Regions from separate parts of the Bacillus sp. NPDC094077 genome, predicted to be linked through region 3. Evidence: riboswitches for the same ligand, from Rfam matches in the RefSeq annotation. Region 3 holds a riboswitch; each other region holds the start of a gene.
The links. A riboswitch is a leader RNA that binds a small molecule or an ion and turns the genes downstream of it on or off. The one in region 3 is predicted to bind S-adenosylmethionine.

Region 1 (10,840 bases), on a different contig from region 3:
ATAAAATATAGAAGTAATACAGTTACTATGTAACTTAAAAGTGCGATAAAGCTTCCGTATGAACTCAATGAAAATCCCTCTCTTGTTATCTATTTGTTATCATTGTATCACAATTGTAACAAAAATACACGGTTATATTTCAATGTTTTAACAAAATTCGACATGAAACGCCATATGTATTTATGGAAATGTGATAAAATTTATCGTTTCTATATGTATAGATGTCGAATAACACACAGTAATATTACGGATGTGTAACAAAATAATAAAAAACGAAGGTAATGAAATTACCTTCGTTTTTTATTATTTTGCCCATTCACTCACTTGCTCTACGCTCATTCGTGGTGCAGGGTGGCCTTTTAAAGTTGATTCACCAATTGTAATAAGCATAATTGGTACGTATCGAGATGCAACATTGAATTCTTCTGTAAGTGCTTGTGGATTGAAACCGCCAATAGCGCAAGTGTCCCAGCCAGTTGCTTTAGCTGCAAGCATAAGTTGCATTGCTGCTAAAGATGCATTTGAAAAAGCAGCATCTCTTGGGAATTGCTCACGAGTATATGCAGATTCAATGTTTTTAGCTAAGCGTTCTTTTGCTTCTTCTTTCATAAATCCTTGTTCTACAATTGGACCATAAACTGGTTCAATGTTTTTATAAGCTTCTAAATCACCTAAAATAGCGACTACGGCAGAAGCATCCAGAATTTGTTGTTGGTTATAAGCAATTGGATGTAATCGTTTTTGTACATCTTCTCCTTGGAAAACAAGGAATTTCCAGTGTTGCAAGTTCCAAGCAGAAGGTGCTTGTGCAGCTGCTTTTAAAATTTCGTGTAATTCTGTAGATGAAATTTCTTTGTCCGGGTTGAATGCACGTGTAGATGTGCGTTCATATAGAACGTTAAAAAAGTTGTCGTTTGTCATGATATATCCTCCAAATTACATATTAAATTATTAAAAAATAAATGTAATATATTCTACTTACATTTTGTAAGTTATCGAATTTAAGAATATAATACCTTTATTTTAATTGTCAAGTTTTACAGAGTAAGTTAGGGCATTCATACAAACGATACAGTTCCTATAATCATACACTAAAAAAGGAATTTATAGAGTGAAAAAGCGAAGATAACATTCTCAATTAGCTTGTTACTATATATCCCTCGCTCATTAAAATTTTTGGGAGAACAGCTTTTTATAAAATGTGTGTGAGGAATTCTGTAGAACAAGATATATGAAGTGAGTGAAGACTAGTGATGAACATACTACATTTTTTATTAGAGAATACGGTTTTCCAAAATGTATTACAAGATCTTCAGTTAAATGTCCTTTATATAGAAAATGGATGCACACATCAACAAACGATAGAAGATATCCATCCAAAATGTATGTTTATAGCAAATAGTTTTGAAGAAGGAGAACTATTGTTTCATAAGACTAAACCACATATTGTAATTCTGTATGTAACAGATTTTTCTCAAATAAAATATATAAAGAATATGTATAATCCACATAGTACATTCATTGTCATTTGGGATCAACAGATAACAAACGAGTTTACAGAGGTGCTTACGTTAGGAATACGTAATATTGTGATAGCCCCCGTAACTCCACAAGTAGTGTTAGAGGAAGTGAATAAGAGTTTGTATCAACTTTCTTTAGTGCGGCAAGTAAGTTTGCAACAAGAACTACTTCAGACGATGTTTGATTTTCAAAATGATCTATTATTTATAGTAGAAGATGATGAGATTGTTGATTGTAATACGAATTTTTTAGAGTTTTTCGGATATGAAAATTTGTTTGCTTATCGTGAGCAACATTTAGTATTTGCTGAACATTTTATTAGAGACAATGGATATTATTCAACGACTCATGATATAACATGGTTAGATGATACATTATCATATGATAGAAGAATTAAGATGTCGAATTATGAAGGGATCGTATCAACTTTTTTATTGCGTGCGACACCGTTGCCAGAAGATTTATCGAGATTTATTGTAAAGTGTACAGAGATTACAGAATTAGATGAAATCTATCAAGAGCAAGAAAGACTTGCTATGATAGATTCGTTGACAGAGATTTATAATCGTTTGAAGTTCCAACAAATACTAGAGGTAGAGTGGGACAATGTAATACGTAATGATGAAAAAATAGCACTCATTTTATTTGATATAGATAATTTTAAAACAGTAAATGACACATATGGCCATGATTTTGGTGACTTAGCATTAGTGCAACTTGCAGAACTTATGGAATCTAAAATAGAGCAGCAACATGTATTTGCAAGGTGGGGAGGAGAAGAATTCATTATACTAGTGACAAATACAGTAGAAAAAGAAGCGTTTCAAGTTGCGGAGTCATTACGGTTTTTCATTGAAACAAAGCAATTCTCTGGAATTTCGAAGTTAACAGCTAGTTTTGGAGTTGCGTTATATGAACAAGGGATAACAAGAGAAGAATTAATGCAACGAGCGGATATTGCATTATATGAAGCGAAAAAAAATGGGAAAAATCAGGTATGTATATATAGGAAAGAAAAAATGTGATTTTTCGCAACAAATTGTTGCGATTTTTTTTTATTGCCTGATAATAGAATATAGAGGACTATTTGTAATAATGGAGGAAGTATAGGATGATAAAAAAAATAATGATTATGTTTTCAGTATGCGCTATTATTTGCGGCGGAGTATATTACTTTCTTTTTAGTCCAAAGGAAGAAAAAGTATTAACCTCTAAAGTAACACCTGCTATTGATTCAAAAGTACAGGGGAGTATAGAAAAAAAAGAAGAAACCAAAATTGATTATGCTAGTATATCTCAAAAATTGGATCAGTATTTGGTAGAAAAACAATTCAATGGAACAGTTTTGGTGACAGATAAAGAGCGTGTTATATTGAATAAAGGATATGGATATGCTGATGTTCAAAATAAAATAGAAAATAAGCCACAAACAAAATATCGTATCGGTTCTATTACGAAAACAGTTGTTGCCACATCTATTTTACAGTTACAAGAACAAGGGAAATTAAACATTCAAGACAATGTAAATAAATATATTCCTTCGTTTCCAGCGGATAAAAACATTACTGTATATCATTTATTAACACATACATCAGGTTTACCACAAAGTGGAAAAGGAAAGGTGAATGCAGCTTCACGTATACACTTGATAAATTGGATTGGAAGTCAGAAATTAAAATTCCCACCAGGAACTGGTTGGAATTATACGGATTATAATTATATGGTGCTCGCTTATATTATAGAAAATATAACGAAAAGACCTTTAGGAGATTATGTAAAGGAAAATATATTTGCGAAGGCAGAGATGCATGAATCAGGTATGGGGAATATGGTGCCTGGAGATCAAAATTTTACAAAGGGTTATGTAAAGAAAGATCAAGCACTTGTACCGGCACAACCATTAAACATGGCCTGGTTATATGGTTGTGGTGAGATGTATACAACAGTTGGGGATATGAAGAAATTAGACGAAGCAATTCTAAATGGCAAGCTTCTCTCAGAAAAAAGTATACAAGCGATGTTTACGCCGTCACAAGAGAAAAATTATGCATTTAGCTTTTATATAAATCCGGATTATTTCCATAATCATGGTGTAGTCTCTGGTTGGAATACGTTTAATAATTTCAACAAAGAAAAAGGAACATTTGTTATGTTATTTTCAAATGTAAAGAATGGTTTGGATGATGAATTTAATAAAGAATTTCGAAAGATGGTAAATGATTTATTAGAACAAAGGGGATGAGAATATGGAAAACAAAATTTTATCAATAGGTTTCATCGGTATTGGTGTAATGGGAAAAAGTATGGTTCATCATTTAATGCAAGATGGTCATAAAGTATATGTATATAATAGAACGAAAGCGAAGACAGATTCTTTAGTGCAAGATGGTGCAAATTGGTGTGATACACCGAAAGAGCTAGTGAAGCAAGTTGATGTTGTAATGACGATGGTTGGATATCCTCATGATGTAGAAGAAGTGTACTTTGGGATAGATGGAATTCTAGAACATGCAAACGAAGGTACGATAGCAATTGACTTTACGACATCTACACCAACGTTGGCAAAACGTATTAATGAGGCTGCGAAAAGCAAGAATATATATACGTTAGATGCACCTGTATCTGGAGGGGATATTGGGGCGAAAGAAGCTAGACTCGCAATTATGGTCGGTGGAGAGAAAGAAATATATGACAGGTGTTTACCATTACTTGAAAAACTAGGAACAAATATTCAGTTACAAGGACCAGCTGGGAGTGGACAACATACAAAAATGTGCAATCAAATTGCGATTGCTTCCAACATGATTGGAGTATGTGAGGCTGTTGCTTACGCGAAAAAGGCTGGCCTGAATCCAGATAAAGTATTAGAGAGTATTTCAACAGGTGCAGCAGGTAGCTGGTCATTAAGTAATTTAGCTCCTCGAATGTTAAAAGGAGACTTTGAGCCAGGGTTTTATGTAAAACATTTTATGAAAGATATGAAAATTGCTTTAGATGAGGCTGAAAAATTACAATTACCAGTACCAGGTTTAAGCTTGGCGAAAGAATTGTATGAAGAGTTAATTATGGATGGTGAAGAAAATAGCGGAACACAAGTGTTATATAAAAAATATATAAGGGGGTAAACGAGATGGATCTTCAAAAGTTTGATGAGATGATTGATGCTGTACAGCGAGCAACTTGTATACAAATAAATGAAAAACAAAGAGAAGCTTTTAAGAAAAAATATGATTTTGAACCAAACTTTGAATATGGAAGAGATGAGAAGGGACATTATGTCATTCGAACTTCAAAAAAGATGTTAGAAGAAATGGAATTCTATTTGGCATTGAAATATGATCGTGATGGAGTTGACCTTTATATGCAAGCTGAGATTGACGGTATATGTCATGTATCTGTTAGCTATAGTGAAGACGCGCTACATCTACAAGAATTGTTTCAATTTCTAGAAGAAAATAAATAAAAGTCCTCATTTGAGGACTTTTATTTATTTAGGCAGATGTCTTTAATTCTTATAATTATAAGTTGGAAGCTCGACGGCATCGTTCAATTGGGAATGGAATAACTTGTGCAATATGGTTAGGACCGAATTGTTTTGCACGAGCATGGCGTAATATATAAAATGCACACAGAATCGAAACAGGAATAGCACCGAACAAACCAAAAAATAAAGCGCTTACACAAGATGCGACAAAGCCTAAAACGCCAACTTCTAACTCTTCCATAATAGCTCCTAAAATAACAGGAAGTGCTCCACACGCAACCCCTAGTATAAGTGCGATAAGTAAACTCATGATTATCCCCCTCTGCTTGCGATATTTTTTTCCTTTTTAGTTAATTGTAGTATATCATATATAAAACAGAATTTTCAGAAAAAATTCAAAAAAAGTTCAATAAATGTTCAAAAAGTGTTGAGAAATACACTTGAAAAATCGAGGAGGATAGCTTGTCTTTTGAAACGAGAGGGATTATGCTTTTGAGTAAATAAAAAATCAGGCTTATTTCATTTTCTGAAATAAGCCTGTTCCATAGGAGGATGTATATATGTAGAGTGAATAAAAGGTTGGAAAAGGGGGTCCAAATCCTTTTATTCAACTAACTACCTTAATAGATTGGAACCCAGCCTTCAGTTGTAACGAAAATACGAATAGCTACAACTTGACGATCATCTTGCAAGGTAAAATAATGTCTTGCATTTTCAGGAACAGATATTAGATCGCCTGGCTCAAGTTCAACGTCAAAAAATTTCCCATCTTTGCCTTCAATAGCAAAGATGCCATGACCACTGACAATAAAACGAACTTCATCATCAGTATGATGGTGTTCTTTTTTGAAATTAATTAATAATTCATCAAGGTTAGGTGTGCTACTTGAAAGTGAAATTACATCATGTGCTTTATAACCTCGGCGTACTGAAACATCAGCGATTTCTTTTGAAAACACCGCTAATATTTCAGCTTTGTTTTCATCTGCTAACGAATAATTTTCTTTTAAATGAGTAGGAAGTTTAGAGATGTTCCATTTCTCATATAAAACTTCTTCCTCTTGTAGAAATTTTGATACTTCTACTTCATTTTCAATGCGAGTATTTACTTCATGAATACGAATTTGCGCCATTAGAAACGCCTCCTTGAATTGATAATAGTTTTATATGAAATTGGAATAAAAACTCATAAGCTTCTAATTTCTTCTTTGCATCAAAGCTATCTCGGCCCCATACGGTAATGCCATGGTTTCGAATTAATACTGCTCCCGAATCCTCGTGTATATGTTGTCGGAAGTCCTCTCCAAGCGTTGGGATATGAGCATGGTTTTCAATAATAGGAATGTTAATCGTTGCACCTTCTTCCCAAATATCAAGAGCTTTAATAATTTCTTGATTTTGAAGGGTGACTTTATCACTATACAAATTTGTGATGACATTGTTATCAGTTGTATGAACATGAAGTACGCACCCGGCATTGGTGTTGTTATAAATATGTGTATGTAATATTGTTTCTGCTGAAGGGCGTAATTCAGTCTCCAAAACGGGAACTCCTAGATGATCTACTAATATAAAATCATCTGGAGTGGTTTTTGTTTTATCTTTACCGCTTGCTGTAATAAGGAATGTAAGTGGCTCATGACTAACTTTTATAGAAATATTACCACTTGTTGCTGGAAACCAATTTCGAGTTGTTAATTCTTTTTTTATCTCGCTTAAGTCATACCATTGACGAAAAAGTTGTTTCATGAGTTCACCTCCAATAAATGTTTTAATGCAGCTTGAACATCGTAAAACGTTTCAAAGGGGGTATAAGCAATATGATGTTCTTCACACTTTGTAATAAGGAAGTCGCGAGCGAATACGCTATCAGCTTGTTTCGCAGCTTGTAAATCAGTAATAGAATCTCCAATTACAATATGAAAGTCGTTTGTATCACTTAATTTGCGGATTAAAGATGATTTACATAATCCGCAATGATTTTGACAATGATGATCACAAGGATGAGGCCACTTAACTGTAATATATTCTTCTGAAAAATCTGTTTTATTACAATAGATTTGCTCTTTTGGAATAATTCCTTGTAAGAGTGGATAGACGAAGAAATCCATTCCACCTGATATAACGTAAAAAGAAATATTATTTTCATTTACAAATTGTATAAATTCATAAAAACCACTACGAATTTCGGCAGTTTCTTTTAAAAATTCATTTATATCATCGTGTAGATTAGTAGGTAGCAATTGAAATAATTGAGAAACGCCTTCTTGAATAGAAAGCTCTTGTGATAAAATTTTTTGTTTTACTTCTTCTGCTTCTGGAGGTGCAAATCTTTCCATAATGGACATGATATTATCGTTATTTGTAATTGTACCATCGAAATCACAAAATACTTGAATACTCATAATTTCACCTCATGTGAAGGATTTCCCCATATTTGTAGTGCGCTATGTAAATTTATTTCATTTACTTCATGGAGTGGTTTACTTTGCAAAGTAGCTTCAATTGCAGCACGGAAAGCTTTGCCGCCACCTTGTGCCCCATTTGGATGGCCATGTATCCCCCCGCCGGCATTAATAACAACATCTTTACCGAAATCTCGTAAAATAAAAGGAACGAAACCAGGATGAATGCCAGCAGATGGGACAGAAAAACTTTTTTTGAAAAATGCATCTTCCTCAGTTAAATACTTTGAAATGTCAAGAGCTTCTTCTTTTTCTAACGCAACGTTTCCGTATGGAGATGGGAATAAAGAAAAATCTGCACCAGCATAACGAAGTAGCTTTCCAAGTAATAATGGAGATGATACCCCGTATAACTTTGATGCTGAATAAGCACCGCTTACAGCAGGGTGTGCCATAATTGGAACTGGGATTTCATCATCTTCTGCAAGTGATTGTAGTACATCTAGTCCATAAGCAAATACATTAAATAATAGAATATCAGCACCAGCTTGCACTGCGCGTTTCGCATTTTCTTTTAAGTTGAAAGTTCGCCCTGTTAAATTTACTGCATATAACGTTTTATGGCCGTATGTTTCGTATACTGACTGTAAAACTTCTTTTCCAGAAACAATTCGCTTCGTAAGTGGTGTTAATGTATTCTCAAATAAAATTTCATCATCCTTTACGATGTCCACACCACCAATTGCTTGATCGCGTAATTGAGTTTTTAAGTAGCCAATATTTCGCCCAATCATTCCTTTAAAAATGCTCATTAAAAGGGGACGATCATATACTTGTAAAAGGTTTCGAATGCCATCTACACCAAACCTTGGACCAGGAAAATGCTTTTTTAATTCGTCTGAAAAAGTTAAGTCAATTAATTTCACTTCGCCATCAAGTGATAGCTTTCCGAATGTAGTTGTTAAAATAGCTGGTAAATCTGGACTGAAATTTAATAATGGGTATTCGACTTTAATAATCCCGCGTTTTACTTTTTTACGTAGATACGAATTGATATGTTCTTGTTCATCTAATTCCTCAATATGAATGACGTTGCCTTTATGCTGTTTTAATTGTTCTTGCAATAAGTGTGGCAAATGAGTCCAAGAGCCAATTGTTAAACCGAGTGCAATTTGCTCAGCTTTTTTTTCTAAGTTATGTGAATCGTCATGGATTAAATACGTCGCTATAATTCCGCTCATTGTTATAACCTCCTAGTTAAATAAAAAAACCTCTCAGCTAAGGAGAGGTTTTTTTACAACCAGCTCCTTATCTGTCAGCGTAATGCTGCGAGAATTAGCACCGTGTCTACAATTGTAGATCGGTTGCCGGGCTTCGTCGGGCTCGTCCCTCCACCTGCTCTTGATAAGAAGTATTTAGAAATGTTTTAATTTTTAAGATAACTGAATTTTGTCAGATATTTTTCATGTTGTCAATGACTTTTTGAAAATTTTTAATTTATCAATTCGATTAATTGCTTCTCGTAATCGGTCCTCTGTATGTAAGAGCCCAACACGGACATACCCTTCGCCGTACTCACCAAATCCAACACCTGGAGCAACTGCCACATGTGCTTGTTCTAGTAAAATATTAGAAAATTGCTCAGATGTATAGCCTTTTGGTACAGGAAGCCAAGCAAAGAACGATCCTTTTGGAATATCTACATTCCAACCAATCGAGTGACAAGCCTCTATAAGAGCATTTCTTCGAGATTCGTAACTATTTACAAGGTCTATTACACAAGACTGCGAACCTAATAGCGCTTCGCGGGCAGCATCTTGAACTGCACCAAAAATACTAACATACATATGATCTTGCAGTAGGTTAATTGTTTCGATGACACTTTTATTCCCAACTGCAAAAGCAATACGCCAGCCAGCCATATTGAAAGTTTTTGATAAAGTATAAATTTCAATTCCTGTATCTTTGGCGCCGTCTGCTTGCAAGAAACTAACAGGCTTTTGACCATCAAATCCGATAGCACCGTAAGCAAAATCGTGAACAACTAATATATTATGTTTATTAGCAAAATGAATGGTTGCATCAAAAAAATCTTTTGATGCAGTAGCACCGGTAGGATTATTTGGATAGTTTAAAAACATTAACTTTGCGCGCTCAGCGATAGAGTCATCAATTTTCGTATAATCCGGTAAAAAATTATTTTCTGCAATAAGTGGCATCGTTTCAAAGTGTGCTTTTGCTAAAGCAACTCCTGATAAATAATCTGGATAGCCTGGATCTGGAACGAGAATAGTATCTCCAGGGTTTGTAAAACAAAGTGGTAATTCTACTAATCCGGCCTTTCCACCAAACAAAATAGCAACTTCAGTTTTTGGATTTAGTTCTACGCCATATTCACGTTTATAGAATGTTGCCACGGCTTCTTTTAAGCTTTCATGTCCGCGAAATGGCGGATATTTATGATGAATGGCCTTTTCGGCAGCATCTTGCAAAGCTTTTACGATATGCTGCGGGGTTGGTTGATCTGGATTACCTTGACCTAGATTAATAACATCGTGACCAGCTACAACGACTTTGTTAACTTTTGCAACAAGCGAAGCGAAAAATTGTGTTGGTAATGATGTTACTATCTCAGAAGGTTGAAATAATTTCATACTTTCCACCTCTTTTGAAAGTTGTTACAATTCTAGTGACAAATGATATAATCTTTCCAGTATTTTGTAAAGAAAAAATTAAGAATGGGGCTGGCAAAATGAAAGTCGCATGTATTCAAATGGATATTGCTTTTGGAGATGTGGAAAACAATATTGAGAATGCTAAAAATAAAATAAACGAAGCGATGAAGGAAGGACCAGACGTTATCGTCTTACCTGAACTATGGACAACAGGATATGATTTAACGAGGCTTTCTGAAATCGCAGATATGGATGGAGTGAAAACAAAAGAAAAGTTGAAAGAGTGGGCGAAGCAATATGGTGTACATATTGTTGGTGGCTCCATAGCAAAGCAAACAGAGCAAGGTGTTACAAATACAATGTATGTGGTAGACAATGAGGGCCAGTTAGTCAATGAATATAGTAAAGTGCATTTATTTCAGCTTATGGATGAACATAAATATTTAATAGCTGGTAATGGGACAGGTGAATTTACGCTCGATAATGTAGAGTGTGCTGGCACAATTTGTTATGATATTCGTTTTCCGGAGTGGATGCGTGTCCATACTGCCAAAGGTGCAAAAGTTTTATTTGTTGTAGCAGAATGGCCATTAGTTCGTCTAGCACATTGGCGCTTGCTTTTGCAGGCGAGAGCGGTTGAAAACCAGTGTTACGTTGTGGCATGTAATAGAGCAGGAAAGGACCCAAATAATGAGTTTGCAGGTCATTCTTTAATTGTGGATCCTTGGGGGGAAGTTGTAGTAGAGGCAAATGAA
Region 2 (10,840 bases), on a different contig from region 3:
TTTTCAGTTCATTGGCTACAGAACGTACAAGATGTTTATTTTGGAAACTTGAAGCAATATAAAATTTCATTTATATACACTCCTTAATTATGTATGGGGAAACTCCTTTTTAGCGTTACTTGTTATAGATATAATAAAAAAATCCCCATCTTTAGAACTTATTTGCGTTTAAATGATGGGATGTTTCATGGTCTTCTTTTATTTTTTTCTTTTTATAACTTTCATCAGCTAACATTTCTAATTCAGCTGTTATTTCTGACTTTTCAAGCTCTCTCTCTTGCGAAAATTTCCTTGAAATATAAACAATAACACTACCAACGTACAACACAAAGCATATAATAAGTGCAGTATTTTCATAGAGACTTAGCTCCAACACAGTCACTCCTAATCCATTCGTATTTTCACGCTTCATTAATTGGAATTTCCCTACTAACCATTTGCTATTGTAACATAAAAATATCAATTCTTGGAATCTTTCAGCCTACTAAAAGAGGCATGATTGTTTCATCATGCCTCTGAAATATGGTGAACAATCGTTTTAATCGCTTCTTTTCCATTGTATTTTTTTAATGCTGTTTTATACGTCTCATTGTTAAGATACAACTCTTCGACATGCTTTATAAGAGAGTTCACAGTGACGTCTTCTTCATACAATACGGAGGCATATCCTTGTCTTTCAAAGGACTCTGCATTTAATATTTGATCTCCACGACTTGCAAATTTTGATAAAGGAATTAAAACCATCGGCTTTTGCAATGTTAAAAACTCAAAAATTGCATTGGAGCCCGCACGTGAAATAACAAAATCTGTTACAGCTAATATATCCGGCAATTCTCCATGTACATATTCAAATTGTCTATATCCTTCTTTATCTTGTAAACTTTCATCAAGATTACCTTTTCCGCAAAGATGAACAATTTGATATTTTTTAAGAAGTTCTGGTAACGCTTCTCGAACCGTTTCATTAATTTTCTTCGCGCCCAAACTTCCTCCCATGATTGTAATAACTGACTTTTTACGTGAGAAACCTAAAAACGCTAAACCTTTTTCACGATTTCCCTTTAATACTTCTTCACGTACAGGAGATCCCGTATATATTACTTTTTCTTTCGGTAAATGTTTTGCTGCTTCTTCAAATGTAACAAATATTTTCGAAGCGAAACGGAGCGCAATTTTATTTGCTAGTCCTGGCGTCATATCAGATTCATGTAATAAAACTGGTACTCTATTTAGCCATCCTCCAATTACGACTGGTACAGATACGAAACCACCTTTTGAAAAAATCACATCCGGTTTTAGTTTTCGAATCCTTACATACGCATCCATAACACCCTTCATTACAAGAAAAGGATCTTTTATATTTTTCAAATCAAAATAACGGCGTAGCTTTCCACTTGCAATACTATAATACGGAATGCCTTCCTTTTCTATAATCGTTTTCTCAATCCCTTGATGAGAACCAATATAAGAGATGTCCCAATTCCGTTCTTGTAAATATGGAATAATGGCTAAATTAGGTGTTACATGTCCTGCCGAACCACCACCTGTAAAGACTATTTTTTTCATACGTCTCCCCCTTCTAGACTATAATACACTAAAATATCTTGCCTCAGGGTGAGAAAATACCATAGCCGTTACAGATGCTTCTGGCTCCATCATGAATCCTTCCGTTAATGAAATACCTATTTCCTCTGGACGAATTAAGCGAAATAGCTTTTCTTGATCCGCAAGTTCTGGACAGGCTGGATAACCAAATGACACTCGTATTCCTCTATATTTCGTGCGGAAGCGTTCTTCCATCGTCAATTCAGGTGAGTCTGGAATGCCCCAGCGATCACGGATGAGCATATGTGTTTTTTCAGCAAGTCCTTCTGCTAATTCAAGCGCTAACGATTGAATGGCATGACTACGCAAATAATCACCTTTCGCCTTCCACTCTTCAGCAATATCCCGAACTCCTTCCCCAACAGTAACAGATAAGAAAGCCACATAGTCCATCTCATCGCCAATAGGGCGTAAATAATCACCTAAAGTACGATATGGGGCCTTTCCTTGTCTTGGGAATGTGAAACGCTCTATCATACGCGTATGATCTTCTGGATCATATATTACAATGTTTTGTCCGTCGCTTTGCGCTGGAAAAAATTGATACACTGCTTTCGGTTTTAACCAAGATTGTCCTTCCTCCAATAATTCGTCTATTAAATCGTTTAATTCGTGTGCTCTTTTATCTCCCTCTTTCAAAAGCTTCTTCACATTTCCTTTTAATCCAAGGTGATGTCCAAGTAGCATTTGTCTATTTAAAAATGGAGCAAGATGTGCAACAGGAATATCACGTAATACAATTCGTTTTGTTGAACCAGGAACCATAACCGCTGATTTTGGTAACGGCTCAATTACTGCTGGAATTTCTACTTTCTTCTCCTCTTTTTTTACGATATGAAGATGACGTTCTTTTTTATCCTGCTTCATCTTCTCACGCTCTTCCTCTTTTTGAAGCTTATTAATAATATCAAGCCCCGTCATCGCATCGCTCGCATAACATACGAGCCCTTTATACGATGGAGAAATACGATTGTCTGTAAACTTTCTCGTTAACGCTGCACCACCTACAACAATTGGAATATCAATATTTGCCGCTTTTAAATCTTCAGCAGTCGTTACCATTTGTTGTGCTGATTTTACTAGCAATCCAGAAAGACCTATAATATCAGGATTCTTTTCTTGTACTTCTTGAACGATCCGATCCGAACGTACATTGATTCCTAAATTAATAATCTCATATCCGTTATTCGATAAAATAATTTCAACAAGATTTTTCCCAATATCATGTACGTCACCTTTTACAGTTGCTAATAATACTTTCCCTTTTTTCGCACTATCACTAGATTCCATATGTGGCTCTAAATAGCTTACAGCAGCTTTCATACTTTCAGCACTTTGTAATACTTCAGCAACGATAAGCTCATTATGATTAAATAATCGTCCCACCTCATCCATTCCTGTCATAAGTGGACCATTAATAATATCAAGAGGTTTTCTTCCTTCTGCAAGTGCCAGACTTAAATCTTCGTGTAATCCTTGCTTCGTACCTTCTACAATATAGTTGGCTAGTCTTTCATCAAGCGTAAGCGTTTCTTGTACAATAACATCTTTCTTTTTGGCCACACGATAAAAGTTTGTAAATTCTTCTAACGTCTCTTTCGTCGTTTCAAAAAGTAATGCATCTGCAAGACGTTTTTCTTCCTCTGGAATTGATGCATAGCGCTCTAATTTTTCCGTATTAACAATCGCGTAATCTAATCCTGCTTTCGTTGCATGGTATAAAAAGACAGAATTTAGTACTTCACGGCCAGCCGGTGGTAAGCCAAATGATATGTTACTTACACCTAAAATCGTTAAACATTCTGGTAATGCTTCTTTAATAAGGCGAATTCCTTCTATCGTCGCTGCCGCTGAACCGATATATTCTTCATCACCTGTCCCTACAGGAAACACGAGCGCATCAAAAATAATATCAGACGGGCGTATACCATACTTCTTCGTTAGTAGTTCATAACTTCTTTTCGCAATTTCTATCTTTCTTTCTGCACTAACGGCCATGCCCTCTTCATCAATTGTTCCTACAACTATAGCGGCACCGTATTTCTGAAGAAGCGGTGTCACTTTTTCAAAACGTTCTTCTCCATCTTCTAAATTAATTGAGTTGATAACAGCTTTTCCTTGAATATAAGTAAGGGCTTTTGCCATAACATTTTCATCTGTTGAATCAATCATAATCGGTACTTTTAGCACTTTCGTAACTTCTGCCAAAAATTTTTCCATATCTTCTATTTCATCACGATCAGGGTCCGCCATACAAATATCAATGATATGGGCATTTTTCTTCACTTGTGCTCTTGCCACTTCAGCAGCCTCTTCAAATTTCCCTTCTGCTACTAATCGTTTAAATTTACGCGATCCAATAACGTTTGTTCTTTCTCCAACAAATAACGGTCTCATAGAATCATCGTATTGCAATGCCTCTAACCCACTAATCCCATGCCCTTCTCGTTCATGGTGTTCACGTGGCTTAAGAGATGCTAGCGCTTCTTTCATCGCTCTTATATGTTCTGGCGTTGTACCACAACAACCACCGATAATATTAACCCATCCTTCTTCAGCAAAGCGCTTCACTTTTTCGGCGAGAGAAGATGGAGATTCATGATAATGTCCATCTTCATCCGGAAGACCTGCATTTGGATAACAAGAAATGTAACACTCTGATAAATCAGATAGAGAACGAATATGTTCCCTCATAAACTCAGGACCGGTCGCACAGTTTAATCCAACAGATAACGGCTTCATATGCTCTACTGATAAATAAAAAGCCTCAATTGTTTGTCCTGCCAGAGTCGTTCCCATTGGCTCAATCGTTCCTGAGATCATGATAGGCACAATTTTATTTATTTCTTCAAAAGCTGCTTGAATTCCAATATAAGCGGCTTTCACATTACGCATATCTTGACTCGTCTCAATGAGTAATACATCAACTTCGCCCTTCAATAATCCTCTCGCCTGCCTTGTATAGGCTTCAATTAGTTCTTCAAATGTAACTCCTCCTGTAACACTAATTGCTTTCGTTGTCGGCCCCATCGCACCTGCAACATATACTTCCTTCCCGCTTTCTTTAACAGCTTGCTTCGCCAAAAGTGATGCCTTTTCATTTAGTTCTTCGTCTAAATGAGACAACTCATAATCACTTAATACGATATTCGTCGCCCCAAATGTATTTGTTTCAATAATGTCAGCTCCAGCTTCAATATAAGCTTTATGAATCTTTAAAATTACATCTGGCCTTGTTTCTACTAAATATTCATTACAACCTTCGTACTCTTCTCCCCCGAAATCTTCCGCAGTTAAGTCCTCTTGCTGGATCATTGTACCCATTGCACCATCTAGTATTAAAATGCTATTTTGTAATCTTTCTTCTATACGCTTCATCAATTAATACCTTCTTTCACTTCTTGCTTCTCTCTCACATATTTAACGAGATGCTCTGTAATTTCATATTTTAAAAATGGTGTGATTAAGTATATACCGTTAAAATATTTTAATGTCGTATCAATTAATTCTTGTGAAATACGAATACCTTCCTCAATAGCTGCCTCTTTCGTTTCGTGTCCATCCATTCTCTCTCTTATTTCTTCAGGAAGAGTAATTCCCGGCACCTCAAAATGAAGAAAATCTGCATTCCGCTTACTTACTAATGGCATAATTCCAATAAAGATAGGCTGTTCCAAATGTTTTGTCGCTTCATATACTTCTTCAATTAAAGCGACATCATATATTGGCTGTGTTAAGAAATATTCCGCTCCAGCATCTATTTTTCGTTCCATTCGTTTTACAGCTGCTTTTAAATGTCTTACGTGAGGGTTAAATGCGCCACCTACAGAAAACCTTGTTGCCGGTCCAATTGATTTCCCTAAAATGGAACGTCCATCGTTCATTTCTTTAATCATTTTAATGAGCTCTATAGAGGACAAGTCATATACAGAAGTGGCACCCGGAAAATCACCAACGCGTGCTGGATCACCCGTTAAAGCTAGTACCTCCTCCATACCTAGCGCGGATAAACCTAGTAAATGAGATTGTAGTCCAATGACGTTATGGTCTCTACACGTTAAATGCGTCAATACTGGAATATCGTGCTTCGTTAATAATGCCCCCATAGCCATATTCGAAATACGTGGTGACGCTAATGAATTGTCTGCTAGTGTAATAGCGTCCGCCCCCGCTCTTTTCAGTGCTCTTGCGCCTTCAAAAAAACGCTGCGTATCTAGCGTTTTCGGTGGATCTAATTCCACTACAACTGTCGTTTGTTTCTTTGCCTTCTCTGCGAGAGTGACGTGAGCTTTCGAACGTTTTTCATGTGTATGAACTACTTTTGGTCTTTGAATCGTTTCCTTTTCTATTACAGGTGCAACATTTGCAATAGCACGCTTCATACTTTCAACATGTTCTGGAGTGGTACCACAACAACCACCCAATAACCGAATACCTTGTTCAATAAATTTTGGTGTCATCGCTTCGAAATAGGCCGGACTCCCTTCATATACGTAACGTCCCTCCACATAATTGGGGAGACCTGCATTCGGGTATGCTGACAAATAGCCATTTTGCGGAATCGATATCATTTTAAAAGCTTCCGTCATATGAAGTGGCCCGAGTTGACAGTTCAGTCCAACAACATTTGCACCGTAATCTAAAAGCTGCTTTAATATTTCATTTACATCATTTCCATTTTGAGTCGTACCTGCCTCATGTAACGCTAATTGGGCTACAATTGGAATATTCGTTTGTTTTCGTAACACCTTAACAGCATGGATTAATTCAAACTCATCATAAAAAGTCTCTAATAGTAATCCATCCACCTGTTCTTCTAATAAAGCACCTGCCTGTTCAAGTAGCATAAATTCTCTCTCCATATCAGTCGTTGTAACAGCTCCGATATGTTTCATACCACCAATTGTTCCTAAAATTGCATTTTTTTCTGTAACAGATGCTTTTGCAAGTTTTACTGCCGCTTTATTTATTTGAACAACTTGATTCTCTAATCCATACATACGTAATTTCGCTTCATTTGCCCCATACGTATTTGTTTGAATCACATCTGCTCCAGCAGCTACATATTGTTTATGAATCGATATAATTAAGTCTGGATCAGATATATTCAATTCTTCAAAACTACTTTGCAAACCATGTGAATGCAATAACGTTCCAACCGCACCATCACCTATTACAATTCCTTTTGATAATAAATCTAGTAATTTCACGAATCTCCCCTCATTTCTATCAATATAAAAACCCCCTCTTCACTTTGAAGAGGGGGACATAATTGTTCCGCCTCTTATTATGCAAAACATTCGTTTTGCAGGTATTAGCACCGTTTCAAACATTTCGTTTGAAGGTTGCCGGGTTTCACAGGGCCTTTCCCTCCACCGCTCTCAATAAGAGTTTGTCTATATATTTTATTTATGTAGCTAAAAGGAAATGCGTTCCCCTTTTAACAATGTTTGTTAATTTTTTAATAAATTTAGCATGCACAAATACAAAAGTCAATGACACTTGCGGAAAAATAAAAATTATTTAAAATAGAGTTGCAATTCAATTATCTTTTGATGTAAAGTTAAAACCATAATAAAATTTCATACGAACATTCTTATCTAGAGAGGTAGAGGGACTGGCCCTATGACGCCTCAGCAACCATTAACATTTGTTAATAAGGTGCTAATTCCAGCAAATTGTGAAAGATTTGACAGATGAGAAGAAGACTCTATTCAAACGAAAGCCTTCTTCTTAGAAGGCTTTTTTTATTTTATCCCGCTATTTGAGGGCAGTAAGACTCCCACCTCAAAATTCGGCTGGAGCAAAGAAGTTAGTTGGGAGTCGGACTGCCCGTAAAAGCCCGATTGGTTCAACTAATAATCAGCGGGGGATGAACAAAACCCCCACTGATTAAAGTTTCACTTTATATTCACTTCACTGTTCAATTTAAAAAGGAGGAATTTTCACATGTCAACTATTGAAACAAAACTAGCACAAATCGGAAACCGCAGCGAAACTACAACAGGAACTGTTAACCCGCCTGTTTATTTCTCAACCGCTTATCGTCACGAAGGAATTGGTAAATCTACTGGATTTGACTATTCACGAACAGGAAATCCAACTCGCGGTCTTTTAGAACAGGCAATCGCAGACTTAGAAAGTGGCGAACAAGGTTACGCCTGTAGTTCAGGTATGGCAGCTGTTCTCCTCGTCCTTTCGTTATTCCGTTCTGGAGATGAACTTATTGTATCTGAAGATTTATATGGGGGAACGTATCGCTTATTTTCTGAGCATGAAAAAAAGTGGAATGTTCGATGTAGATACGTAAATACACAATCTATTAAACAAATTGAGCAAGCTATCACAAATGAAACAAAAGCTATTTTCATAGAAACCCCGACTAATCCATTAATGCAAGTTACTGATATCGCAGCTATCGCAACTGTCGCAAAAAGACATGGACTACTTCTTATTGTAGACAACACATTCTACACGCCTTATATACAGCAACCATTAACAGAAGGTGCCGATATCGTACTTCATAGTGCAACGAAATATTTAGGTGGGCATAACGATGTACTAAGCGGACTTGTCGTTGCAAAAGGAAAGGAACTTTGCGAGGAAATCGCTCATTATCATAATGCCTCCGGTGCTGTCCTAAGTCCATTTGACTCATGGCTATTAATTCGTGGTATGAAAACTTTAGCGCTTCGAATGAGACAACATGAAGAAAATGCGAAAGCAGTTGTTGCTTATTTGAACGATGAAGACGGTGTGACAGATGTATTTTATCCGGGTAGAGGCGGTATGATTTCATTTCGTCTACAAGATGAAACATGGATTAATCCATTCTTACAATCTTTATCCTTAATTACATTTGCCGAAAGTCTTGGTGGTGTAGAAAGTTTAATGACTTATCCAGCAACACAAACGCATGCTGATATTCCTGAAGAAATCAGAACGGCAAACGGTGTATGCAATCGTCTTCTTCGATTCTCCGTCGGCATTGAAAATAGTAACGATTTAATTCAAGATTTAAAACAGGCCATTAAATTTGTAAAAGAAGGTGTAAGAATATGAGTTATTCTATAGATACACTCTTACTACACAACCAATATAAACATGATACACAAACCGGGGCTGTTAACGTTCCCATCTATAACACATCAACTTTTCACCAGTTTGATGTAGATACGTTCGGAAAATATGACTATAGTCGATCGGGTAATCCAACTCGTGAAGCTCTTGAAGATATTATCGCTTTATTAGAGGGCGGAACAAAGGGATTCGCCTTTGCATCAGGCATTGCAGCGATTTCTACTGCATTTCTCCTCCTTTCACAAGGCGATCACGTACTCATTTCAGAAGACGTATACGGAGGCACTTACCGAATTATAACTGAAGTACTCTCTCGTTACGGTGTTTCACATACATTTGTTGATATGACAAATGTAGAAGAAATCAAACAAAACATTAAACCAAATACGAAGCTCTTTTATGTAGAAACACCTTCTAACCCACTTTTAAAAGTGACAGATATCCGCGCTGTTTCTAAACTCGCAAAATCTATCGGTGCTCTTACTTTTGTTGATAATACATTTTTGACACCACTATTCCAGAAGCCACTTGATCTTGGTGCCGATGTTGTTCTTCACAGCGCTACAAAATTTATTGCTGGTCATAGTGATGTTACTGCAGGATTAGCAGTCGTAAAAGATGCCGAACTCGCTCAAAAACTTGGATTTTTACAAAATGCATTTGGTGCTATTTTAGGACCTCAAGATTGCTCTCTCGTACTTCGCGGTCTAAAAACATTGCATGTACGTCTCGAGCACTCATCTGCAAGTGCCAATAAAGTTGCACATTATTTGCAAGAGCACGCTAAAGTTCAAAATGTCTATTATCCGGGATTACAAACACATCTTGGTTTTGATATTCAACAATCTCAAGCAACATCAGCTGGAGCTGTTCTATCTTTTACTTTACAGTCAGAAGATGCACTCCGCCAATTTTTATCAAAAGTAAGATTACCTGTTTTTGCAGTTAGTTTAGGAGCTGTCGAGTCGATTCTTTCCTATCCAGCCAAAATGTCACATGCGGCTTTATCACAAGAGGCTCGTGATGAAAGAGGAATCTCTAATTCATTGCTCCGCTTATCAGTTGGCCTGGAAAATGTTAACGATTTAATATCCGATTTCGAAAATGCCCTTTCTTACGTAGAAGAACCTGTAAATGCATAGAGTGAAAAGAAGATATGAAATTAAGTTATCATATCTTCTTTTTATGCTGTCTAACATATTCGTTTTCATGTCTTTTCTTGTTGTATAGTTCATTAAAAAATAAAATCATACTATCTATTTCCAAGTAATGGATTTATTGATATATTAAGAAATAAAAGGGGGAAAAAGAATGGATACTTGTGCAGATATTTTAATCGTTATCGATTTACAAAATGGGGTATGCTATAGCGGTGAGCATTTATTCGATTTACAAAATTTACTTAAAAAAGTAAATAAAAGACTTTCTTCATACAGAAATTCCAATAAACCCATCATTTTTGTTCAACATTGTGATGATGATTTAGTACCAGAAAAGGAACTTTGGGCTATTCATACCGATCTAGATGTTCAAGAACAAGATTTTTTTGTAAGAAAAACGCATGCAAATTCATTTTATAAAACAAACTTAAAAGAGATTTTAGACAAATTATCTGTAAATCGTATTGAATTTTGCGGTGCCCAAACAGAGTACTGTATGGATGCTACAATTAAATTTGCCCACGGACTCGGATACGAAAACTTCATGGTACAAAAAACAACCTCTACGTTAAATAATCCATTTATGTCCGCAAAAGAGACAATTGATTTTTATGAGAATATATGGAACCATAGATTTTTAAAGTTGATAAAAGACGAACTCTAGAATAAAGTGAAGGCTAATAATCAGTGGGGGTTTTACGGGCAACTATCTCCCACCTAACTTCCTCGCATTCGCCGAATTTCGAGGTGGGAGTCTTACTGCCCGTAAATAGCGGGATAAATGACTAATGACTTGATCATTCTAAGATTTATTAGCTACACTCAAGTATTTCATTATCACCATACAGAAACAGATTACATTCAGCTTCTTTTCTTTTTAACCTGCTTTATATTCTATATATAACATTACAATTCCTTTGTCATATTATTTTAAAAATTTTGTATATTCATTTGAAAGAATAAGAAAATCATGATAAAATTGTGTTACAAATATA
Region 3 (10,840 bases):
GCGCCAGCTAAAAATGTCGCTCAGATGAAGCAAATTATTTTCAATGATTATATTGATGCAGCACTATGCGGGATTTTTATGATAGTTGTAATTGCTGTATTAATTTCTGCACTTCGAATTTGGATTCAAGTAATAAGAAATAAGCCGATGCCGTTAAAAGAGGCGCCATATATTCCTAGAGATGAAAGTGAGTCGAGGAACTATGCTTAAAAGAATGTGGCGAGTATGGGGAAAAAGGAAACAATTTATTAGTTTACTTGTTGGAGTACCCAGTTATGAAATATATGTAGACCATATGAAAAAGCATCATCCGGAAAAAGAGGTGGTATGTCAAAAACAATTCTTTGCTGAGGCGCAAGAAGCTAGATTTAATGCAAAAGACGGAAAGATATCACGTTGCTGTTAATAAAAAGGACGAATTTTCGTCCTTTTTATTTTTTGCTGTTTCACGTGGAACAGCAAAAAATAAATAAAAATATTTAGGAATTATAGGCATTTCGTATACAATAAAATAAGGAAAGGGATAGATGGAAAAGTAGGGAGATTATTTTATGTTAAGGGATCTATTTGTAAACACAACAATTATTCTTTCCTTTATCTTTATTGGAGGTCAGCTTTTAAGAGATAAACCATTAAAAGAAGGATTCTCTTTTTGGCAAAAATGTGTAGTAGGTATTTTTACTGGAATATTAAGTATACTGTTGATGCATTTTGGTGTACATATTGAAGATATTATGTTGGATCTACGTTATCTAGCTGTTATTTTGGCAATTATAATTGGAGGTCCGATAGCTAGTAGTATAACAGTTATTGTTATTTTAATCACTCGGCTAGTTTTTACTGAGTACTCTTTAGCTTCTGAATTGGCTTGTTATACTATTGTATTGATAGGTATTGGAATTATCTTTATTTGGCGGATGAAAGTTTCTATATTTACAAAATGGATAGGGTTTAATGTGTATAGTTTATCTATTTTTATAGTACCGCTTTCCGTTTTATTCAAGGATATATCTATAGTGGCATTATATTTAGTTTGTAGTAGTGTCGCAGCATATATCACATTTATAAGCGCAAATTATGTATTGCAATCCAATGAATTATTTCAAACGATGAAGCAATACGCAACGATAGATGCATTGACAGGTCTAGGAAACGTAAGGCAGTTTGATTTAGAGATGAATCGTCATATTAGTAATAAGCGTATGAAAAATGATTCACTTTGTTTACTACTTATAGATATTGATCACTTTAAGCATGTAAATGATACGTATGGACATCCTGCAGGAGACGAAGTGTTAAAACAAGTAGGGCGTATTTTACGAGAAATTTCAACATTTCCGGATTTGGCTTTTCGAAAGGGTGGAGAGGAGTTTGCGCTTTTGATACCGAAGAAGGGAATAGCTTATGGAATTCGTATGGGGGAACAAATTCGTACAGCTGTTGAAAAACATTCATTTCAATTGTTAGATGGAACAAAAATAAAAATTACGGTTTCAGTAGGAATTTCAGAGTATGAAGAATCACCAGAGCAATTTATTCAAGCAGCTGATGACGCATTATATTACTCAAAAAGAAATGGTAGAAATCAGGTCAGTTCTGCATCTTAAAGGTAAGATGACCAGAAGACATAAGCTTATTAAAAAACACCCACAGAGGCAATGTATGAACTCTGTGGGTGTTTTATTTATATATTAGACAAGTTCATTCGATGCAACGAATTTACGATATGCACCATGATGAGTTGGACCTACGTATTCGTTAATTTTGAATGAGTAACGAATAGCAGCTGTGATAAATTCTTTAGCAGTTTTTATTGCTTCTTTCACAGGTTTTCCTTTTGCGAGTTCTGCTGTAATTGCAGCAGAATATGTACAACCTGCGCCGTGTGTATTTGTAGTATTAATTTTTTCCGATTCTAGAAGATCAAATGTTTCTCCATCATATAGGACGTCGATTGCAGTTTCCGTACCAAGTTTGCTACCGCCTTTAATTAGGACGTATTTAGCACCTAAAGCATGGATTTTCTTCGCTGCTTCTTTCATGTCCTCAAGGGAATTAATTTTCACACCACTTAATTGGTAAGCTTCAAATAAGTTTGGTGTTACAACTAATGCTTTTGGAACAAGAACGTCACGTAAGCAATCGTTCGTTTCAGGATGTAATGCTTCATCTGCACCTTTACATACCATAACAGGGTCAACTACTACATTTTTGAAATTGTGCTTTTCAATTGTATCCGCAACCATTTCAATAATTTCTACAGATCCAAGCATACCTGTTTTTAAAGCATCTACTCCAACGCCTTCAATTGTTGTTTCTAATTGTGGTTTTAATGTAGAAGCTGGAATTGGGAATACGTTATGTGCCCAACCGTTATGTGGATCCATTGTTACGATAGTCGTAAGAGATGTCATTCCGTATACGCCAAGTTCTTGGAATGTTTTTAAATCTGCTTGTATACCAGCACCGCCACTTGTATCAGAACCAGCGATTGTAAGTGCTTTATTTAATGTCATTATGAAAGCCCCCTCAAGTGATATAATGAAAACTATGTTTTCACCATTATATCAATGTTACGAATAAGTACAAAGTGAAAAGTAGATGATTTATTTTAGAAGCGATTTAAAATCTTGTATGTAGGAGACTGAGTATGTTCCGAGATAATCGTACAAATGAATTAGTTATATTAAAAGAAATTGCGGAAACGCTAAATACATCAAATGATACATATCATGTATTGCAAGCAGTCTTAGAAAAATTGCTAAGTGTCACAGGCTTGACGACAGGATGGATTTTTCTTGCAGATGAAAATGGGAAGTATACGAAGTTGATCGATTACCAGTTACCAGAGGCACTTACATATGAAAACAAACGCCCAATGTGTGAAGGTGAGTGTTGGTGTTTACGAGGTTTTGTAGATGGAAAATTAGAGCGAGCTGTTAATATTATTGAATGTAAAAGAATTAATAATGCAATTGAATACAATTGGGGAGATACAGAGGGCGTTCTTCATCATGCTACGGTTCCTTTAAAAGCGGGAGGAGAAAAGTTTGGTGTATTAAATGTGGCGAGCCCAGGTAAAACACATTTTTCAGAAGAAGAATTAGTATTGCTTCAAGCCGTTGCGTTCCAAATTGGGACGGCCTTAAAACGAACAAAATTATATGAAAATGAAAAGCGAAGAGCACATTATTATGTGAAATTGGAACGTTTTATTCAATCGTTAAAAACGATTCATAAGTTTAATGTATTACCTGAAAAAGTTGTAAATCATGTAGGTGAAGTATTTCAATGGAATCAAGTGGCGTTTTTTATTAGGGAAGAAAAAGAATTATCTTTGCGGGCGTCTTATAGCCAGGAAGAGTTACAAGAGGATGTCAAAGAAGCAGCAAAGAAGGCATTAGAAAAAGATGAGCCTGTTTTATTAAAACGCCAAATTGGTCATATCGTACATCCAAATCGAGCTGTTATTGCTACGCCAATACACATTCAAAATCATATATTTGGTGTTTTATGTGTGAATTCAAATAATGGAGAGTTTGATGTTAATACAATCGATGTAATTCAGGCACTATCGAATCATATTTCGTTAATAATAGAGAATTTAAGATTAAATGAGCAGCGCCGTGAACTTGTACGAATGGAAGAAAGAAATCGATTAGCAAGAGATTTACATGACTCTGTTTCACAAAAATTATTTTCATTAACATTCATGACGAAAGGCGCTGAGGCAGTTTTAAAAGGTCAAAATGAGAAGGTAGATCAATCCCTGTATGAGATGCGTGAATTAGCACAAGGTGCTTTAAAAGAAATGAGGACGTTAATTTGGCAGCTCCGTCCGGCAGGATTAGAGAAAGGTTTATTACCAGCTTTAAAGCAGTACGGTGAAAACTTAGGATTGAAAATTAGGGAACAAGTTACGGGGGTTCGTGACTTACCCCGTGTAGTAGAAGAAGCATTGTGGCGCATTGGACAGGAAGCGCTAAACAATGTAAGTAAGCATGCAGGTGTAAAGGAAGCGACGATTTATTTTAAAGTGACTGAGAAAAATGTATCATTAGAAATAGTGGATCGAGGCAATGGATTTATAGAAAAGGATATAGAAGAGAAGAAGTCACTCGGCATGACGACGATGCGTGAAAGGGTAGAGTTGATTGGTGGAACAATTAAAATTGTAAGTGAAAAAAAACGAACGAGTATAAAGGTAAATGTACCATTATGATGTGAAAATGAGGGAAGTTTGTGAAAATAAAAGTATTGTTAGTTGACGATCATACAGTTGTTTTAAAAGGATTAGCATTTTTCTTAAGTACACAAGAAGACTTAGAGTTAGTCGGAGAAGCAAATAACGGGAAAGAGGCTTTAGAAAAAGTAGGAGAGACAAATCCTGATGTTGTACTCATGGATTTATATATGCCTGAAATGGATGGTGTTGAAGCAACAGCTTGTATAAAACAAGAATATCCAAATGTGAAAGTAATTGTACTAACTAGCTTTTCTGATCAGGCGCATGTTTTACCTGCATTAAAAGCAGGAGCAAGTGGGTATATTTTAAAAGATGTAGAACCAGATCAACTTGTTGAAGCGATTCGAAGCGCTTATAAAGGGAATATTCAATTACATCCCGATATTGCAAGCGCACTCCTCTCTCAAACATTGCCCCAAGAAGAGAAAGAAGAGGAAAATGTCGTTCATATAGATGTACTAACAGCGAGAGAAAATGAAGTGTTACAATTGTTAGCAAAAGGAATGAGCAATAAAGAAATTGCTTCTGTTTTAGTTATTACAGAAAAAACGGTTAAGGCGCATGTAAGTAGTATTTTGAGTAAATTAAACTTATCCGATCGTACGCAAGCTGCATTATATGCAGTGAAAAATGGGATTGTATAAGACGAAAGTCGTAAGACCTAGTTCGCCTTTAGAAGGTGGACTTTTTTTATGGAAAAATACGTCTATGTGAGGACGAAATTGTCTTGATATAAAGATAAAATAAGTTTGTAAGCAACAAAACAACAATTATAAGGGTTACCTTTTTTAAAGCATATAACAATGTAAGAGTGAGTATTAGGAGGAAAAAATAATGGCAACAGTTTTATTCGTAAAAGCAAACAATCGCCCAGCGGAACAAGCAGTTAGTGTGAAATTATACGAGGCATTTTTAGCAAACTATAAAGAAGCACATCCAAATGATACAGTAGTAGAACTTGATTTATATAAAGAAGAATTACCATATGTAGGCGTAGACATGATTAATGGTACATTCAAAGCAGGTAAAGGATTTGACTTAACAGAAGAAGAGGCAAAAGCGGTAGCAGTTGCTGATAAGTATTTAAACCAATTTCTAGAAGCTGATAAAGTTGTTTTCGGTTTCCCATTATGGAACTTAACGATTCCAGCGGTACTGCACACATATATTGATTATTTAAACCGTGCTGGTAAAACATTTACGTATACGCCAGAAGGTCCAGTCGGTCTAATCGGAGATAAGAAAATTGCATTATTAAACGCACGCGGCGGTGTATATTCTGAAGGTCCAGCAGCTGAAGTAGAAATGGCTGTTAAATATGTAGCAAGCATGATGGGCTTCTTCGGCGCAACAAATATGGAAACTGTAGTTATTGAAGGACATAACCAATTCCCAGATAAAGCGGAAGAGATCATTACAGCAGGTCTTGAAGAAGCAGCTAAAGTAGCAAGCAAATTTTAATTAAAATTATAATCGTCACTCAAAGAAACAGCATTAGCGTTTATGTTAATGCTGTTTCTTTATATTTTTAGCTCTTCAGCAAGTTTTTCTAATTGATTTCGATCTTGTATATAATATGTTCGGCCTTCTTTTTTTAAATAATTTTGCTGGCAAAACTGGTTTAATACATATAAAAGATGGCGGTAGCTGACGTTTAAGTATTCCGAAGCCTCAGTATGTTTTTCCGTATAACAATTATTTTGTTCTGTTAATAGGATAAACGCAGCTAATCGATTTTCAAAAGGATAACTGTAGTTTTTTGCATAATTTTCCGTCCTTGTAATCGTCTTTTTACCAATAAATTTGCATAAATGTTGTAAAAAAGTTGCGTCCTGTAATAAGAGTTGATGACAATCCTTAAGAGGAAGTGCCAAGCAAACACAATCTTCTAGCACTTCAATAGCTTTCGTAATACCTTCTACACCTATTAATCCTAACTCCCCGATAAAAGATGGTGCCTGAATAAAGTTAATTAAGGACACTTTCCCATTTTTATGACTCATATATATTTTTGCTTTTCCAGAAATTAAGTAATAGAGATAAGGGAGATCGTTTCCCTCGTTACATATCATCTCTTTCTTATGAAAAGAGTGCAGTTCTACATATGGTAAGACATGAAAAGAAAAAAGAGTATGGAATTGGTGACTTTGTATGTGTTGATAAATTTCTTCCTCATTTTTGCTGATTTTCATATTTTCACCCCTGTTTATAGTATGAGATATCTCCTATTATTTTTACAAGAAAGAATGATACGATTTATTTAAATTTGTTTTTGTAGAAAAGAGAGTGTGAGAGGTTTATGAAAAAATATAAAACATTGTTATTTGATGTAGATGATACATTACTAGATTTCCAAAAGGCTGAGAAAATCGCTTTGCGGATGCTTTTTGAAGAGAAGGGTATTTTTTTAACAAATGAGATAGAAGCTCGTTATAAAAAAATAAATAAAGGTCTTTGGGATGCTTTTGAAAAAGGTGAACTAGCGCGAAATGAAGTCGTAAATACACGATTCTCCATTTTGTTTAAAGAGTATGGGGAAGAAGTCGATGGGATACTATTCGAAAATAATTATCGTAGCTACTTAGAAGAAGGGAATCAACTCATACAAGGTGCGTTTGAATTTATAAATCAAATTCAAAATGAGTATGATTTGTATATAGTGACAAACGGTGTTTCTAAGACGCAAGATAAACGTTTACGTAATGCAGGGTTACATTCCTTGTTTAAAGGTATTTTTGTTTCTGAAGATACAGGTTTTCAAAAGCCGATGAAAGAGTATTTTGATTATGTTTTTGAGAGGATTCCTAATTTTTTTCCTGAAGAAGGGCTTATTATTGGGGACTCGTTAAGTGCTGATATTAAAGGTGGATATGTAGCGGGAATTGATACTTGTTGGTTTAACCCAGAAAAGAAATTAAATGATAGTGGGATTGTACCGACATATGAAGTGCATAATTTTGAAGAATTATACGCTCTATTAAAGCAGCATGTGTAATAAAAAAATGGGCAGTGGAGTTTTCGCCCCCACTGCCTATTTTTATTCATTTGTAGTTTCGTTACGTTTAGGAAGCGGAAATGCATTACCAATCGCTGCTGCCCCAAGCATTGGTAATAGTAAATTAAGCGGGAAAAACATAAGTAATAGCAATGTTATAGCTATTGGTTTTCTTAGCGCATAGCTTGAAATTGCTGTCGTTACGATGGCCACAGATGCTATTGGATCTATAGGGAGAATAGAAGCCATAGCGTATCCAATACTTGATCCGGAAAATATGATTGGGAAAATATGCCCGCCACGCCAACCTGTATTTAAACAAACGGCAGTAATGCATAATTTTAAAATGCCTGAAAGAAGTAATACCCAAAAAGATAAATGGCTCCATTCAACTACTAATTCTTTTAATTGGTGTTCCCCTGAAAATAATGTATACGGGAGAACTGTTCCCGCAATTCCTAATAAAATGCCACCAATAATTCCAAGTGTAAGTTTGTATTCCGTAAAAGGATGAATGAGCTTCTCTAATGTAAATTCTAATTTGAAATAAAAGAAACCAACTATAGCACCGATACTAGCAAGCGGGAGAAATGCGATCCATTCATTGAAAGAAAGTGAACCTTCTCCAAAATCAACAATAAAGGATCCGCGATTATCGAGTTTACTCAGTAGTAAATAAACAGAAAAACCTGCAAAAGTAGTAGTTAAGTATACAATTGCTTTTTTTCCTTTAGAAAATTCGTTAATTTGCTCACCCTCATTTTCATTTGGAGCTAAGAAACCGAATAATGGTGCATTAAAAATGACACTTAAAGTAGCACCAATTCCAACCTCTGTTAGTTCATTCATTCCCTTTAAAGCAAATTTAAAACGATCACCAACCCATGTGCAAAGTCCGCCAATAATTCCAACAAGTGCGGCTTCTGGACCGAGACTAGCTCCAAATATTAAAACAATAATCGCAGTTAAAGTAGCCTGATGGACAAAACGGTATTCAATTCTACCTGTTTTTTTATATTCACCCATTACCTCTGGCATGAGGCGTGGATATGTACCGAAGTATTTTTGTGATAAACCAACAAGGGTACCACCGATTATTGTTACACAAAGGGTGTAATAAGGGGGAGAAGAGAAAACGTTAGGTAAGTATCCCCAAATAAAGTGGATTCCGATATTTATCGTAACTAAAAATAGCCAGACTGTAGCACCTACTATGGACCCTAGAAGAATGCCATATAAGACGATTATATAGTGCATGTCTTTTGTATTTGTCATGTTATACCTCCATTATGTAAGAAAGGATTAAATATGCTAGTGCAAAATGAATGGAATATGTATAGTATCTTTTTGAGTGGGTGGCTTATTCAACATCTAGTATGCTTTTGTGAAAATTTGAATCTAGATATTAACTTACTTAATTCTATAGACTAATTTGAGTTTTTTAAAGGTCTTTTTTGAAAGGGAATGGAATATATTTCTTTTGTTATTTTGTATGAAACTATTAATATTTATCCCGCTATTTGCGGGCTAATAATCAGTGGGCGATGGACAAAACCCCATTAACTAAAGTTTTACTTTAATTTAGAACATTCAGAAAAACTATTTGACATTAGGAAATTATTGCTATAAAATCAACGGTAATTGCATAGTCTTATCAAGAAAAGGTGGAGGGACAGGCCCGATGAAACCTTGGCAACAGCCGTATAACGGAATTGTGCCAAATCCTGCAGGTAATAATCCTGAGAGATAAGAAAGAGCCCTTAGAGCGTGTTTTCAAACTGCTCCTTTCTTGTTTTCAGGAAAGGGGCAGTTTTTTATTTTGCATAAAGTGAAACTTTAATCAGTGGGGGTTTTGTCCATCCCCACAAATAGCGGGATAAAAGAAAGGAGAATGAGAGATGGGAGAATCATGGGGAAAAGGAACAATTTGTGTGCAAGGTGGCTATACACCAAAGAATGGTGAGCCGCGCGTTTTGCCACTTTATCAAAGTACAACGTATAAATACGATACTTCAGATGATTTAGCAGCACTATTTAATTTAGAGGCAGAGGGATATATATATACGCGTATTGGAAATCCTACTCTAGCTGCATTTGAGCAAAAGCTAGCGGAATTAGAAGGCGGTGTAGGAGCGGTTGCAACGGCTTCTGGGCAGGCAGCTATTATGCTAGCAGTTTTAAATATTTGTAGTAGCGGGGATCATTTGCTTTGTTCTTCAACAGTTTATGGAGGAACTTTTAATTTATTTGGGGTAAGTTTGCGTAAGCTTGGCATTAATGTTACGTTCTTTAATCCAAATTTAACAGCTGATGAAATTGTAGCACTTGCCAACGATAAGACGAAGCTCATTTATGCAGAATCGTTAGGAAATCCAGCAATGAACGTTTTAAATTTTAAAGAATTTTCAGCTGCAGCAAAAGAATTAGAGGTACCTTTTATCGTTGATAATACGTTAGCGACTCCTTATTTATGCCAAGCGTTTGAACATGGAGCTAATATCATTGTCCATTCAACGACGAAATATATCGATGGTCATGCAAGTTCTTTAGGCGGCGTTGTAATTGACGGGGGAAACTTTGATTGGACGAATGGAAAATATCCTGAGCTTGTCGAACCGGATCCAAGTTATCACGGCGTAAGTTATATCCAAAATTTTGGAGCAGCAGCTTATATTGTGAAAGCACGTGTTCAGTTATTAAGAGACTATGGAAACTGTATGAGCCCATTCAATGCATATATTAGCAATATTGGCTTAGAAACATTGCATTTACGAATGGAGCGTCATAGTGAAAATGCTCTCGCAGTTGCTAAGTGGCTTGCTAATCATGAACGTATTGAATGGGTGAATTATCCGGGATTAGATAGTAATGAAAATTACCCCTTAGCACAAAAGTATTTGAAAAAAGGTGCTAGTGGTGTTTTAACATTTGGTATTAAAGGAGGATTAGAAGCGGCAAAAGAATTTATCGCAAATGTGAAACTAGCGACGCTCGTAACACATGTAGCTGATGCAAGAACTTGCGTTATACATCCTGCTAGTACGACGCATAGACAATTAAGTGCTGAAGATCAGCGTTTAGCTGGTGTGACATCTGATTTAATCCGTTTATCGGTTGGTATAGAAGATGTTTCTGATATTATTGCAGATTTAGCTGCAGCGTTAGTCGGAGGCAAACAACATGCCGATCATAATTGATAAAGATTTACCAGCTCGCAAAGTACTGCAAGAAGAAAATATTTTTGTAATGACGAAGGAGCGAGCAGAAACACAAGATATACGTGCTTTGAAAATTGCTATTTTAAATTTAATGCCCACAAAACAAGAGACAGAAGCTCAATTGCTTCGTTTAATTGGAAATACACCGTTGCAACTAGATGTTCATTTACTTCACATGGAATCACATTTATCTCGCAATGTAGCACAGGAGCATTTAACGAGTTTCTATAAAACATTTCGTGATATTGAAGATGAGAAATTCGATGGACTCATTATTACTGGAGCGCCAGTGGAGACACTCTCTTTTGAAGAAGTAGATTATTGGGAAGAGCTTAAACGTATTATGGAGTATTCAAAAACGAATGTAACGTCTACGCTTCA

Region 1: linked by a shared signal. The riboswitch ahead of mtnW (2,3-diketo-5-methylthiopentyl-1-phosphate enolase) and the one ahead of ACQKNR_RS24965 (bifunctional O-acetylhomoserine aminocarboxypropyltransferase/cysteine synthase) in region 3 are both predicted to bind S-adenosylmethionine.
Region 2: linked by a shared signal. The riboswitch ahead of ACQKNR_RS03955 (bifunctional homocysteine S-methyltransferase/methylenetetrahydrofolate reductase) and the one ahead of ACQKNR_RS24965 (bifunctional O-acetylhomoserine aminocarboxypropyltransferase/cysteine synthase) in region 3 are both predicted to bind S-adenosylmethionine.

What each region holds. Positions count from the first base shown of each region.
Region 1 covers NZ_JBNNUF010000001.1:564,784-575,623, reverse strand. The annotation lists gene ACQKNR_RS02875 (hypothetical protein) at 1-68, opposite strand, end outside; gene ACQKNR_RS02870 (nitroreductase family protein) at 304-921, opposite strand; gene ACQKNR_RS02865 (GGDEF domain-containing protein) at 1,254-2,546, shown strand; gene ACQKNR_RS02860 (serine hydrolase) at 2,633-3,763, shown strand; gene ACQKNR_RS02855 (NAD(P)-dependent oxidoreductase) at 3,768-4,646, shown strand; gene ACQKNR_RS02850 (DUF3909 family protein) at 4,652-4,984, shown strand; gene ACQKNR_RS02845 (hypothetical protein) at 5,040-5,315, opposite strand; gene ACQKNR_RS02840 (1,2-dihydroxy-3-keto-5-methylthiopentene dioxygenase) at 5,626-6,138, opposite strand; gene ACQKNR_RS02835 (methylthioribulose 1-phosphate dehydratase) at 6,116-6,754, opposite strand; gene ACQKNR_RS02830 (2-hydroxy-3-keto-5-methylthiopentenyl-1-phosphate phosphatase) at 6,751-7,410, opposite strand; gene mtnW (2,3-diketo-5-methylthiopentyl-1-phosphate enolase) at 7,407-8,651, opposite strand; SAM riboswitch class I at 8,716-8,821, opposite strand; gene ACQKNR_RS02820 (pyridoxal phosphate-dependent aminotransferase) at 8,874-10,064, opposite strand; gene ACQKNR_RS02815 (carbon-nitrogen family hydrolase) at 10,079-10,840, shown strand, end outside.
Region 2 covers NZ_JBNNUF010000001.1:753,976-764,815, forward strand. The annotation lists gene ACQKNR_RS03935 (nucleoside 2-deoxyribosyltransferase) at 1-70, opposite strand, end outside; gene ACQKNR_RS03940 (DUF3966 domain-containing protein) at 152-412, opposite strand; gene murG (undecaprenyldiphospho-muramoylpentapeptide beta-N-acetylglucosaminyltransferase) at 508-1,566, opposite strand; gene metH (methionine synthase) at 1,585-4,983, opposite strand; gene ACQKNR_RS03955 (bifunctional homocysteine S-methyltransferase/methylenetetrahydrofolate reductase) at 4,983-6,815, opposite strand; SAM riboswitch class I at 6,887-6,996, opposite strand; SAM riboswitch class I at 7,199-7,308, shown strand; gene metI (cystathionine gamma-synthase/O-acetylhomoserine thiolyase) at 7,555-8,667, shown strand; gene metC (cystathionine beta-lyase) at 8,664-9,827, shown strand; gene ACQKNR_RS03970 (cysteine hydrolase family protein) at 9,997-10,509, shown strand.
Region 3 covers NZ_JBNNUF010000016.1:20,049-30,888, forward strand. The annotation lists gene cstA (carbon starvation protein CstA) at 1-210, shown strand, start outside; gene ACQKNR_RS24920 (YbdD/YjiX family protein) at 203-406, shown strand; gene ACQKNR_RS24925 (diguanylate cyclase) at 552-1,607, shown strand; gene pdxK (pyridoxine/pyridoxal/pyridoxamine kinase) at 1,692-2,516, opposite strand; gene ACQKNR_RS24935 (GAF domain-containing protein) at 2,651-4,222, shown strand; gene ACQKNR_RS24940 (response regulator) at 4,243-4,890, shown strand; gene ACQKNR_RS24945 (FMN-dependent NADH-azoreductase) at 5,081-5,707, shown strand; gene ACQKNR_RS24950 (transcriptional regulator YeiL) at 5,767-6,438, opposite strand; gene ACQKNR_RS24955 (YjjG family noncanonical pyrimidine nucleotidase) at 6,546-7,241, shown strand; gene ACQKNR_RS24960 (chloride channel protein) at 7,284-8,516, opposite strand; SAM riboswitch class I at 8,890-8,994, shown strand; gene ACQKNR_RS24965 (bifunctional O-acetylhomoserine aminocarboxypropyltransferase/cysteine synthase) at 9,140-10,438, shown strand; gene metA (homoserine O-acetyltransferase MetA) at 10,422-10,840, shown strand, end outside.